3 regions of the Paenibacillus sp. 01T442 genome follow, and region 1 is predicted to be linked to each of the others. Evidence: riboswitches for the same ligand, from Rfam matches in the RefSeq annotation. Region 1 holds a riboswitch; each other region holds the start of a gene.
What was found. A riboswitch is a leader RNA that binds a small molecule or an ion and turns the genes downstream of it on or off. The one in region 1 is predicted to bind cyclic di-AMP.
Positions count from the first base shown of each region.

Region 2: linked by a shared signal. The riboswitch ahead of AC1DLM_RS25195 (C40 family peptidase) and the one ahead of AC1DLM_RS01700 (ABC transporter ATP-binding protein) in region 1 are both predicted to bind cyclic di-AMP.
Region 3: linked by a shared signal. The riboswitch ahead of AC1DLM_RS20625 (hypothetical protein) and the one ahead of AC1DLM_RS01700 (ABC transporter ATP-binding protein) in region 1 are both predicted to bind cyclic di-AMP.

Region 1 covers NZ_JBFTPF010000001.1:400,598-405,190, forward strand. The annotation lists gene AC1DLM_RS01690 (beta-galactosidase) at 1-46, opposite strand, end outside; gene AC1DLM_RS01695 (AraC family transcriptional regulator) at 189-1,019, shown strand; cyclic di-AMP (ydaO/yuaA leader) riboswitch at 1,215-1,381, shown strand; gene AC1DLM_RS01700 (ABC transporter ATP-binding protein) at 1,497-2,381, shown strand; gene AC1DLM_RS01705 (ABC transporter permease subunit) at 2,388-3,185, shown strand; gene AC1DLM_RS01710 (ABC transporter permease subunit) at 3,212-4,006, shown strand; gene AC1DLM_RS01715 (5'-nucleotidase C-terminal domain-containing protein) at 4,094-4,593, opposite strand, start outside.
Region 2 covers NZ_JBFTPF010000046.1:25,334-29,926, reverse strand. The annotation lists gene sugE (quaternary ammonium compound efflux SMR transporter SugE) at 76-396, opposite strand; guanidine-I (ykkC/yxkD leader) riboswitch at 491-593, opposite strand; gene AC1DLM_RS25200 (MSMEG_1061 family FMN-dependent PPOX-type flavoprotein) at 664-1,275, opposite strand; gene AC1DLM_RS25195 (C40 family peptidase) at 1,510-1,980, opposite strand; cyclic di-AMP (ydaO/yuaA leader) riboswitch at 1,984-2,122, opposite strand; gene AC1DLM_RS25190 (hypothetical protein) at 2,291-3,109, opposite strand; gene AC1DLM_RS25185 (M1 family metallopeptidase) at 3,291-4,593, opposite strand, start outside.
Region 3 covers NZ_JBFTPF010000029.1:64,278-68,870, forward strand. The annotation lists gene AC1DLM_RS20615 (APC family permease) at 1-1,069, shown strand, start outside; gene AC1DLM_RS20620 (hypothetical protein) at 1,426-1,950, opposite strand; cyclic di-AMP (ydaO/yuaA leader) riboswitch at 2,301-2,469, shown strand; gene AC1DLM_RS20625 (hypothetical protein) at 2,588-3,049, shown strand; gene AC1DLM_RS20630 (hypothetical protein) at 3,264-3,677, shown strand; gene kdpA (potassium-transporting ATPase subunit KdpA) at 3,965-4,593, shown strand, end outside.

The DNA of each region.
Region 1 (4,593 bases):
AGCATACGCCTAGATCAAATTTCTCTCCCGGAATGGTCTTTTCCATGAGTCATAACATCCCCATTTCTATAGATGTAGTAATTTTTTGTTATTTAAAATCCTTTATGTACTCATTATATTTCTTTATAATATTATGTATATAACATCATTTTGCGACGTATATCAGATTTTTGCGTTTTGGAGGACACATGAAAATTCATTATGTATTACCGGAGCCCATGTACAAACACTATACGGTTTATCCGGATATGATTGGTCAATATGCGGATTTCCCTGAGCATCAGGAGTGGCGGTTTAAGGGGCAGCTGCAACAAGCCAATTTGCATATTGTGTTAAGCGGTAAAGGCTACGTCAAAGCGAATGGGAAGGAATTCTCCCTGGAAGCAGGACAGGGCTTTTATTACGGATCGGGCCTTGAACAGGAGTATCGAACCGATCCAAACGATCCGTGGCAAGTATTTTGGGTACACCTTGCAGGTGAGGGACTCGACAGGCTGTTGAATGATCAAGGAACTTCAGCAGTATGGCTGTTTACATATTGGGATGTACCCAAGCTCAAACAATTGACAGGAGATTTATTGGAGCTGGCATCCCCATATGATCGGAATGAGGTACAATTGGCCGTGAAGCTCTATGAACTGCTTGCTGAGCTTGCCTTACGTGCAGAGACGCATGGAACAGTAACTATTCTGGATAAGCGTGCACGGATGAGAGAGGTCGCGGAATATATTCGTACGCACTGCACGAAACCGCTAACTCTCCTGCAGATGGCCGAGCAGGCAGGTTTCAGTACCTTTTACTTTAGTCGAATGTTTCACGAAGTGATGGGGCGGACTCCGGTCGAGTGGCTGTTCGAATGTCGTCTGGTTGTAGCTAAACAACTGCTCATGTCTACCGAATGGACGATTAAGCAAGTGGCTGAGCATGTCGGATTTTCCCAGAGCAGCTACTTTATTGCGCGCTTCCGAGAGCATACCGGAATGACACCACAGGAGTATCGGCGGCTCTACAGCACGTAGGTTTCCTAGGTCTATAGAGCTTCATCTCCTAAAGAGCATTAATAAGTAGCAAAGTATGGGATAATCAACGACACTCCTATATGTATGCGCTTTCATCGACTACCAAAGTCAAATAAGCAATAATTAAAGGCGAATCTACGTTTTACAATCGATAAAGAACGGCGTAAGATTCATTACGACAAGTTGATTCTATGTGAAAAGAAACCACTTAATTCCCAGTAGGGGAAACGGGGGAACCAATCGAAGCCGTTCAAGCAATACTTGGCTTCATGGGGTGAATCCTGATGCTCGCAAGCATTAGGTAGGACGCTCTCAAGTCCGAATCCGACAGCTAACCTCGTAAGTGCATTGAGAGAGAACCGCACACTCGCCTTCTTATGTAAAGAAGTCCGAGAGTAGAGATTCTCTGCTCTTAGGGCTTCTTTTTGCATGCCGTCAACCCAAAATGTTACATAAATGTTATAAGGAGGCTATACCATGCATGCTATTGAAATCAATAATTTGACCAAAACCTATGGGAACGCAAGAGGTATTACCGATGTTAGTTTTTCAATCGAAGAAGGGGAGATCTTTGGTTTTATTGGACCGAATGGGGCAGGGAAATCAACAACGATTCGAACGCTGCTGTCTCTGATTTTTCCAACAAGCGGCAGTGCCAAAATTTTTGGAAAAGACTGCATCCAGTTTGCGCCTGAAATAAAGAAAGAGATCGGCTACTTGCCTTCGGAAGTTTTTTATTATGACAACATGAAAGTAATCGACCTACTCAAGTATTCAGCCAGCTTTTACAAGAAGGATTGCACGAAGAGAATCAAAGAGCTTGCTGAAATTATGGATCTGGACGTTACGAAGAAAATTGATGATCTATCTCTGGGGAACAAAAAGAAAGTAGGCATCGTTCAAGGGCTGCTGCATGATCCTAAGCTTATTATTCTGGATGAACCGACAAGTGGACTTGACCCGCTCATGCAGCAGAAGTTTTTCGAATTGCTCGAACAACAGAATCAAAGAGGAGCCACGATTCTTTTTTCCTCTCATATATTGAGTGAAGTTCAGAGATTATGCGATCGCGTCGCGATTATTAAGGAAGGTAGAATTGTAACGGTTGAGAAGATCAGCACCTTAAAGGAAAACAATTTCAAGCGATTTAAAGTGGATACGGCACAAGCGCTCGACCCTAACTTTTTCAAGATGACCGGAGTCAATAACATTGATGTCCAAGGCCAGACGACGAGCTTCTTATTCAAAGGCAATATTAATCAAGTCATGCGAAAAATTGCCGAAATTGAAATCGATAATCTGTGGATCGAAGAGCCTGATTTAGAGGAGATCTTTATGCACTACTATGAGAAGGAGGCTTAAAGTGGAATGAATATATACCTTCATGAATTGAGAGCCTATCGGAAATCCACAATTACGTGGACGTGCTCCTTAATTGCGGTCATCGTCTTATTCCTATCCCTTTTTCCTTCGGTTTCTAAGGATTTTGCTGAGTTTTCTTCCATCTTAGAAGGGTATCCAGAAGGGGTCAGGAAAGCGCTTGGCATTCAAATCGAAACGTTTGGTACCCTACTCGGTTTCTATGTGTACATCTTTATGTACATTACGCTTTGCGGAGCCATTCAAGCCATGGTTCTGGGAACGTCTATACTCTCGAAAGAAATGCGCGAGAAAACAGCAGACTTTCTGCTTACGAAGCCCGTAACACGTACGAAAATTGTTACTTCCAAGCTATTAGCGGCTGTTACTTCTTTAGTCATTACGTGCGTGATTTATATCGCTGCAGCCTATCTAATGGCGCTTCAAGTCAAAACGGTCGATTTTGATGTGAGCACATTTCTATTGATCTCATTCACTTTGCTGTTTATCCAGCTGATGTTCCTTGCTATAGGATTCATCATTTCCGTCGTATTTTCTAAAATCAAAGCCGTGTTATCCGTCAGTCTAGGTACGGTGTTTGCCTTTTTCGTTATCGGAATGATCGTTGCCGTAGATGGGGAGGGGGCCAAACGCTATTTCTCGCCATTCAAATACTTTAACGGGACATACATGCTTGAGCATGCCACCTATGAAGCCTCCTATGTCATCGCAGCCATCGTGATTATCATCATTTCGATTGCGGCCAGCTACTTCATCTACACGAAAAAGGATGTTCATACCGTATAAATGCGGGGGAGAGGAGGGAACAGCACGTGAATATTTTTTGGCGAGAACTGAAAACGTATCGGAAATCGATGATTTTTTGGAGTCTAGGACTCATTTTTCTAATCGCAAGCGGCATGAACAAGTATCAAGCAACGGCAGCGAACGGACAGATTAATGATCTTATGGCGGAAATGCCGAAGTCACTCCAAGTGATTATGGGTGGCGGCGCGTTAGATTTATCGAAGGCTAGCGGTTATTTTGGCATCTTGGTCCTATATTTCTTGTTAATGGCAACGATCCATGCGGCAATGCTGGGTGCTAATATCATCGCGAAGGAAGAGCGGGACAAGACGGCAGAGTTCCTATTCGTGAAGCCTTTATCCAGGCATCAAATCATCACTTGGAAGCTGCTAAGCGCTTTAGTGAACATACTTATTTTTAACCTCGTGTCATGGATTTCGAGCATGTTGATTGTTGGGGCTTATAGTAAAGGTGAGGCCGTCAACGGGGATATCTCGATCGTCATGCTAGGTATGTTTATTCTACAGCTGCTCTTTCTAGTCATCGGAACATCCATTGCAGCCGTTAATCGGAATTCCAAAAAAGCAGCTTCGCTGGCAACAGGCATCATGCTCATCACGTTTATCTTATCCATTGCCATTGATTTCAACGATAAGCTGGCATTCTTGAAATATGTAACCCCGTTTAAATTCTATGAGGCGAAAAATATCATGTATGGAGGTGGATTTGATGCCGTGTATGTCGTTATCTCCACAGTCCTCATTGTCCTGTTAACGGTTGTTACGTATGTTTCCTTTAAGAAACGAGATTTGCACGTTTAAAAAGTAGAAGGACCTTTCACCCTATCCATCGCTGGATGCGGGCAAAAGGCCTTTTTTATTTTATGAGATTAATGATTGAATGATAGCTTATTTCTTTAGATCCAAACGCACATCGCGACCATCATCTTGGACAGACAGCTCTTTACCCGCAGCCTTCAGGGAATTGACATGATTCACCCAAGCGTCTAGCATGATGGCACCATCTTTCCAATCCTTCACTTCACCAAATACCGTAAAGCCATCGCCTGTGCCAGTAGCCATGAAATCATTGGTTGTTACTTTGAACGTACGATCGGTATTGAACTTGCCATCGACATAGATCGGAGTGCCATCTGCCAAAGTGATTTTGGAATATTTCTCACCAAGCGGCTTCGTATTATCCCATTCAACCTTCAAACCTGAGAATTGAATTGCTGGGAGACTTGTATACTTGTCCGTAACTTCGAGTGCTTTTTTGATTTGAGCAGCAGTCATTGTACCCGTTACGTTGTAATTGCCAAAAGGAAGTACTTCGAACATTTCGCTGTAAGTTAGTTCACCTTTGTCAATATCCGTGCGAATACCGCCAATATTCGTGAAAGCAATAT
Region 2 (4,593 bases), on a different contig from region 1:
AGGTGGCCATAACCATGAGTATAATTTTGCCAACGTTGTCACGCAGATGAGTGGCGTGTAAGCGACCAATACTCCCTAGTGCCCTGACGTAAATTTCAGTCCGAGCACGCCGACCAGAATCAAGACCATAAACAAGATACGAACTAAGCTGATCGGTTCATCGAGAAAAAGAGTGCCAATGATAATCGCGCCTACAGCACCGATGCCAGTCCAGGCCGCATAGGCCGTTCCGATCGGAAGAGTTTTCGTTGCTGCAGCTAAGAAATAGAAACTAACGATCATGCCTAGAATCGTAACAATCGACGGGACTAGTCGCGTAAACCCATTGGAAAATTTCAATGAAATGGCCCATACGACCTCAAATACACCTGCAATAGCTAGAAATAACCATGCCATAATGAACACTCCTTCATGTGCGAATTTATGATTTACGATGTCAGTGCCACAAAATAAACAGAGAAAAGCCCGGGAATATCGCACTGTTGCGATAGACTCCCGGGCTTTTCTCCCTCCGTGACCACAGCATATTTGCTGTGTGTTTTCCCTTGGACCAGCCGGCAGTGAAACGCCGCGGAACCCTAGAAAACGACATGCCGTTATTATAGTCTGGCTAACATGTCATGTCAAGTTATCCATTTTGGCTGCGACCTAGTTAGCTTATCCTTATTCCTCTAGCGCTATGTTGTTCAATGCCAGATGCGCGCGGAACATATCCATGCCGTCTGGCTGCTCCTGTTCGGGTACCCACGTAGCGGTATCCCATATCTTCGAAAGTTTAAGTGCACGACTGCAGTGTACGAAACATTCCTGCACCTCGACGCCAACAGCGACGATCGGCGATTTCCCATTAAGCTGCATAGTCGCAAGGAGCTCTTCATCTCTCGTCAGCCAAGCGCGACCATTGACGCGGAGCACCATGTCGACGCCTGGAATGATGAATAAGAGACCCACCTGCGGGTTGTTTACTATATTTTGCATAGAATCTATTCGACGGTTTCCGAGTCTTTCTGGATAAATCAAGCGGTGATTATCGAGAACGCGAACGAAACCTGGGCCATCGCCACGGGGGGACACATCACACAATCCATCCGCACCTGATGTAGATAAGAAGAATAAAGGTGATTTGGCGATGAACGCTTGAGCATGTTCGTCAATTTGATTGATGACTTTATTTTGTACCGCAGGATGAGGCTCTCCAATATGATCTCTAATTTCATCAATGGATCGAACGATGCCGGGAAATGGGGGTGAAATATTGTCTTGTGTGTTGTCCATGCGTTCTTTTCCTTCCTGAGGCCAGAGGCCTTTGTTCAAAATACCAGCATGTATATGCGGAACATAAAAATTCGGCTGTTTTCTCCGTAAACACTTTGAGAAGTCCTCGAAGGACGTTGTAGACGTTTATTTTGATATTGTAGTATACGCCGATAACCTCGTTCAAATGAATGAAGCCCTGCAAGCTGCTCTTTCGAGCAAAGCTTAGCAGGGCTTCATTCTGTAGCGAGAACATTACTTGGATTCAGCAGTTAGTTGATTGTAGATATCATCCCACAGAACACGTCTGGCGGATACATATCGCTTCGCATAATAGGATTCGCTCAACTTATTCTTCACAACACCTTGATTGGTAGCGGAGTGAACGAATTCACCGTCTCCGAGGTACATACCTACATGAGAGATACCGCTGCCATCCGTGTTGAAAAATACAAGATCGCCCTTACGAAGATCTTTTTTGTCAACCCAGTAGCCTTCGCTGTTTTGCGATTTGGAGCTGTGTGGAAGGTCGATGCCGAACTCATCGAATAAGTAGGATGTGAAACCAGAGCAATCAAAGCCTTTGGTTGTCGTTCCTGCCCATTTGTAGGGAGTTCCTACGAGATCTTCGACTGCGTTGTCCATGGAGGACGATGCGAAAACGCTTCCTACACTTACACTCAAAAACAAAACAAGACTAAAAACAAGAGCAACTACTTTCTTCAACTGCTTGTCTCCTTCCGGTGCCTACGAGGTTAGCTGGAGGGTTCGGTTGAAGGTTCCCTATGATCCCTGTCTTGCAAGATCAATTCACCCGGAGTGGTTCCCCCGTTTCCCCATAAACTGAGGAATTCGGCATGAAAAATTTGGTTTTCTGATGCTAGTCCTTTTAATTCGTCATAAACAATGAAATTCCTCTTTTTTTGTTTAAAAAAAGGCGGAAAAATAGGCAAATAGTTCGGGAAATAGACAAAAAAAAGCCCCTTTCTCAAAGAGAAGGGGAGAGCGCGTAAGCTATTCACTGTTTTGCTGGATATTAGTTAGGTATTTTGGCTGAAAGCAGCTGATATTGGGAAGAAATGCCCCAAATTTGGAAAAAAATGTGGAAGAGGGGATACAATTGATAAATGATGAGGGCTACCAGTCCTGCCCATAGGTAAGTAGCCGTGACTGTGACCCCTGCCAAAAGTCCTGTGAACAGTAATAGGATGATGGCAAGTCCAATAATCGGCAGCGAATATCGAAAGAAAGAGATGATTGTCGATGTAATCCCCAGTTTGGCCGCGATGGCGAATTGCACATACATGAACAGCAACTGCAGGACAAAGCCATAGACCATTAAACTGAGCAGCCAAGGTAGAAGCTTGAGAACGATCTGCTCATAAGAGCCGCTATGTCCCAGCATATAGGCGGCTTTGGGAATAAGCCAGATGAGTGGGAATAGTGTAAGCGCGATGCGGATCAAATACACGAGCAGGAAGGGGAGCATGAGCTGCTTCATCCCGCGAAAGAAGCGATAGCCGGCATTCTGGTGAGGGTGAGTGAGCGAATAGTAGACACCGCTATTTAAGAGAGGCGTCAGCAGCATGCGCGCACATAAGAGTGCAGCAAGCCACCATAGATAGGAATAGCTGAGATCTGTTTTAATTAACTGAAACTGGCCCTCTGCTAGGAAAATCTGCAAGGCCTGCTTGGGTTGCTCAGCGCCAGGGAACCGATGCATGAGGGGGACAAGAACACCTTGTACGAGCTTATACAGGAGAATACCCCAACCCATCTGATATAGGAATAAAAAGATCGTGGCAAAGGGCTGCGCCATAGCTGCCCTGAAGCCTGCTTTGATATAGGTGGCCAACGAGGGTCCCTCCTTAACGTTTTCTTTAAAATATAAGAAAGTATAGTTGCAGTTTATACAATGCTTATATTTCTCCATAAACACTGTGATACGTCCTTGAGGGACGGTGTAGTCGTTTATTCTGGGAAACTAGCATCGTAAGCATACGCTCAGAGTTTGTCATGAGACGTAAGCCAAGTCCTTACCAGGCGACTGAGCCAAAAATGGCTTGCAGGAATTGAATAATGCCAAGATTCCACCGAATTTGAAGCTTCGTATTTAATTGCGTTTGATAAAAGTTGTTGATGTGCTTATTTTCGAGTATGAGCGTGTACTTGGGATCGATGCGCACCCAGTCGACAGGCGAGGTATGCGTTAATTTGAAATCGATGCTGCCTTCCTTGCCATCCCATGTTTTATCTAACAATGTGCCATCTGCGAAGTGGAACTGAATCGGCACTTCAGGTGAGTTGCCGCCAAACTTAACGATGCGGACTGTGCTTTCATAAGTCTCGGATCCCTTGTTGCCTTGAGGCTTTACATGGACACTTTCGACGGAGTAATCCATCATCAGATTGCCATAGACATATTGATTAAAGAAATCGTTCCAATCTGTTTTGCTGATCTCCTCCACGACCTGTTGGAAATCCTTCGTAGACGGATGTTTGAACTGCCACTTTTGGAAATAGGATTTCATGATACGATCCATCGTCTTGGTGCCGACTTGCTGCTCAATGGCTTTGAGTACGAGCTTGCCACGCGTGTACACATTTTCAGCATATTGATCATGCCCTGTGTAAGCCCATGCATTCTTCTGCAGTCCATTTGGTGAGGTGATATAACTGGATTCAACAGGTAAATTAGGTGCTTCGCCGTATTCGACTTCCATCACTTTATCTTCTGCATAAGAGGTGAAGCCTTCATCAAGCCATGCTTCCTCGAATTCATTGCTGGCTACAAGCCCATAGAAGAATTGGTGGCCGATCTCATGGACGACGACGCGTTCCAGTTCCAAGTCTGGATCTTTGTCGCTAGCTCCCCATGCGGTGACTAAGGTTGGATATTCCATGCCGCCAGCACCATTCCCGCCAGGAGGGGGGACGACGATGGAAAGGGTAGAGTACGGATACGTTCCGTACCACTGACTGTAACGGGAGAGTGCTTTTTTGGCCGCATACATGTAACGATCTTTTAAATCCTGATGATTAGGATCAAGATACAGTTTGATTTTGACTCCGGGAACCTGTGGGGCTGAGAAAGGCTCTTCCACATAGATGAAATGAGGAGAGGCTGACCAAGCGAAGTCATGCACATCCTCAGCATAGAATTGGTATGTCTTCGTGCCCTTGTCCGTCACAGCAGGTTTAACAGGAAATCCAGTCGCAGCCACAATATAATTTGCGGGCACCTGAATTTTCACATCGTACATGCCGAAATCCGCATAGAACTCGGAATTTCCGTGGTATTGATGGAGATCCCAGCCAGGTTCAGCCCGTCCCCTAGTT
Region 3 (4,593 bases), on a different contig from region 1:
AATGGCCATGGGCATGCTATTAGCGATTTTGTTCGCAGGCATCATCTATTTGGCCTACTACTACGGCATTGCACCGCGAGAGAAGGAAACTGTCGTTTCTCAGATTGCGACGGTGACATTTGGCCGAGGTCTGATGTATTATATCGTCCAAGGCACAACCGCGATGATTCTTGTGCTCGCCGCGAATACGGGCTATTCCGCATTTCCTTTGCTCGCGGTGAATTTGGCCAAAGATAAATTTATCGCCAAAATGTTCACGATGCGCGGCGACAGATTGGGCTATTCGAACGGGATTATCTTCCTAGCTGTGACCTCTATGCTATTAATTATCGTGTTCAAGGGGCAGACCGAACAGTTAATCCCGCTCTATGCTGTCGGGGTGTTCATCCCATTTACGCTCGCACAGACAGGTATGCTGGTGAAATGGTTTCGGGAGAAACCGAGAGGTTGGCTGCTCAAATTAACGGTTAATTTGGTTGGGGCCTTCATGAGTTTCATCGTCATGATGATCTTCTTTATCACCAAGTTTGGACAAGTGTGGAGTGTGCTTATTTTCCTGCCGCTTATCGTGTTCATTTTTCATCAAATCAAAAAGCATTACGATGCGATCGCTGAACAATTGCGACTTTCTTCTTGTGAACCTGCCCTCCCGATTGAAGGGAATGTCATGATTGTACCTGTAGCCGGCTTCACACATGTGGTGGAGAATTCGTTGAACTACGCCAAGTCGTTATCACCCGATCAAATTATTGCGGTGTATGTAGCTTTTGAACGGGACGATGAGAAAAAGTTCGAGGAGAAATGGCAGAAGTGGCAACCCGATGTGCGCTTAGTCACGCTGCATTCCCATTATCGAAGTATTGTCCACCCGTTGACCAAATTCATCGATACAGTGGAACATAAAGCCTCGGAATCGAATTTCCGGGTAACCGTGATCATCCCGCAGTTTATTCCCAAGAAGAATTGGCATAACATTTTGCACAATCAATCCAGCTTGCTGATAAGGGCGTTCCTGCTGTATAAGCGGAACTTGGTTGTAACGACCGTGCCGTATCATTTGAAAAAGTAGCGCGGGCGCTGGGTAGGAGGGCGCCCCGGAAGGCGTGTAAGTCGATTATTTCGACTTACACGGCTGAAATGCGCCTCGGGCAGTGGTGTAAGTCGATTATTTCAACTTACACTGCCTAGATTTCCACCCTCGGCACCACTAGTCCGAAAATATCGGACTAATCTCTCTACCGCTGGCAAAAAATCTACATTAGTCCGAAATCGCCGAAGTAAATCGCCCCAAACACCCCTCACACAGGGAAACAGGCGAATTAGTTCGGCAGAATCGGACTATTTACCATTTTTCAGCAGGAATACTCGGTTTAATTCGGTAGAATCGGACTAATACTGAAGATGAATAGAACAAAAGGGCAGTACTTACTTCACAGTAGTGCTGCCCTTTTTCATCAATGTTTCCATCTGATGTTCTTCACTCACCCGATTCATGAACACATGAAGCTCTCCCTCTGTTTCACATACAGCAGCATGTTCCAACCAAACAAAGAATTTCTTCTTAAGTATGGCTGAAGCATGCAAGGGGTATGTGTCCCGTGACTTGATAATATACAATCCTGAGGAAACTTCTTTCCACGGTGAATTAAAAATCGTACGGATCGATAATCGAGTCCGCGTCTCCCAATCCTGTTTTTTTTGCTTGTTTCTTATCGACTCATACATTCTCATAACAATCGGATAATCGGATGTTGGGGTCCATTTTGAAAAACCGGTTTGGATAGCGTTGTGAGTAATCTCGGACTCTTCTTTAGTAAACCAGTACCCAACAATAATAGGAAAGCGATTCTCTGCTTCTAGCCATAAGACACCGAACCATTCGTAATCTAAATCAACCGGATTCAACAAATGAGGTAGTATCCCTAAATAATATCGGGGGGAGGAAGTCATGGCAGTTCTCCTTTTTGACGTAATCTCAGAAGTCAGTAGTGAATGAATATATGATATAATTGTATGTTTGAGCCATATAAAAAGGGGGTAAAGAATGAATTGCAAACGTATAAAAATACAATAAAAATGAAATTCCTTTTCGTTTTCTCATCGTCATTGAGCTAATGGACCCTTCCTGAAAAGTGGCAAAAAAGGGAGTAAGCTGAAGCATTTCTATTGAAAATGCATGCAATTTATCATTAGTTGCGCTTTCATAAACGCCAGATGCCACAGATTGCGAAATAAGAATCTCCAGCGCATTTTACAAGCGGGAGCAAACGGCGTAACATTCGGTTCAACAACAGATCATGTTAAGCAAAACGCTGAGTTCCTGTAAGGGAAACGGGGGAACCAATAGAAGCCGATTGATACAGCATCGGTTTCTCGGGGTGAATCTAATGCAAGCGCAGCTTGCTAAGGTAGGGCACTTCCAAGCCCGAATCCGACAGCTAACCTCGTAAGCGCATTGGGAGAGAACCGCCTTCTTTTCGTGTCTTCCACAGTTCGTGTCTTCACGCTGTTCCGAAGCTCGAGAGTAGAGATTCTCTGCTCTTTGGCTTCTTTTTGTTGTTCACAAATGGAGGAGAGTGAATCTATTATGTATCCTGAACCCCTGACTCTAGTAAGAGAATCAGATGTATGTACGAAGGAATGCAAGATTACCCGCATTGAATGTTTTCAATTCGATTGTGAGCTATCAGATAAGCTGCTACCTGGGCATGGCACGGATTGTCATTGCGGTTTACTGACGATTTCAACGAATCTCGGAACATGTGGATTAGGGCAATTCGTGATTCCATGCGGCAACCTGAAAGGGGATTTTGTTCAATGGGCGTCAGTTTTCCAGAAACTCAAAGGTCTAACCCTTAAGGATGGTTTGCAGTACGTTCATCAGAAACAAGAGGCATGGGGAGAAATACGATCTCATTTAATGGCATCTGCACTAACGAATTTATCTGAAAAGCTAGAGAATTTATCAACTGCAAGTGAGCAAGAACTAATTTTTTTATCTAATCGCACTTATTTATTTGAGCATTCTGGGGCGTATATCTCTTTCTAAGAGTGACGTTTGATAGTAATGAAAGAGCACTTCTTCCACTCGGGATTCGAGTGGGAGAGGTGCTCTTTGTCTTAATTAGGATTGGCCGGTATCTGGATCGAGCAATCGAAAATAAGCAAATTTTTATGTTTTTTTTATACGAACACAACAGTTTCTTTACCCCCTTTTTATACGGAACGGCGTTACAATGATTCAGGCAAGGAGGACGGTGTGCATGCAAAGTGATTTTTTGTTGATAGCTGCGCCAACCAAGGCGGGCGAGGCCTTTATGAAACAAACAAAACTGGTTGGCCTTCCTTTTGTTGCATTGACGAACAACAAGATGGAGAGAGTCAAGTTAGAGAGTCAAGGAGTGAAGCAAATTATCCAAGTGGATACGATGGATCCAGGCGCGTCCATCATTCCTGACTATCCGATAGGGCATATCGTTCTGTTCGAGGAAAGCTTACCTCTAAGTTGCAGGTATATCCAGATATGCCGTAGTGGGACCTCCAAATCCATGTATGTCATCACGCAGAGCGTAAATCCACGATTGATTTATAAAGGTCTTGGTGCTGATTATGTCATTTATTCTAAAAATGGTGACGTCAAGTTTTTACTATCATCTCTAAAAGCAAATAAAATATAGGCTCTGTTTGATTTGAAGGAGGTGTGTCCGTGTACAACGATGTAACGATGATTTTATTATTTGCGATAACCTTTCTAGGGTTTTGGGGATTTGCTAAATATTGTGAAAAGGCTTGAGCTTAAACTTTCGAAGTCGTATTTCAAGAAAATAGGAGGCAATCATATGATTGTTATTGGACTCATTGGGTGTGCCATTATGGGTTATCTCGGTTTTGTTCTAGTAAAGCCAGAGAAATTTTAATTGTAGAATATGAACTTATGTAAGCAGGGGGAGAACCTACTATGGGTATGGGATTGTTACAAGTAGTCGTCACACTAGGGATTATCATGCTTTTGGTAAAGCCAGTGGGCAGTTACTTGGTCAAAGTGTTCGGCTATGAAAAGAGTGGCCTTGATCGTGTTTTTGGTCCGTTCGAGCGTGTATCTTATCGGATTATGGGCGTTAAAGAAGACGAAGCCATGGGTTGGAAAAAGTATGTAGGAGCTGTTCTGTTAGTTAACTTTGTCATGATGCTACTTATGTATGCTGTATTTCGGCTTCAGAAATACTTACCGCTTAACCCTGATGATATAGGTAATATGCCTCCGGCACTTGCTTTCAATACAGCCGTTTCATTCATTACGAATACGAACTGGCAAGCTTACAGCGGTGAGAATACACTTTCGTATTTGTCACAAATGGTGGGTATTACATTCCCAATGTTCACATCCGCGGCAACAGGATTTGCTATTGCCGTTGCATTTACACGCGGCTTAGTTGGCCGTCAAGATAATCTTGGGAATTTCTATGTCGATATAACAAGAGCGATCACACGTGTATTTCTACCACTAAGTTTTATTGTTGCTTTGGTTTTAGTGTTTCAAGGTGTTCCACAAACCCTACTAGGTGCCGTACAAGCTACAACCATTGAAGGTGC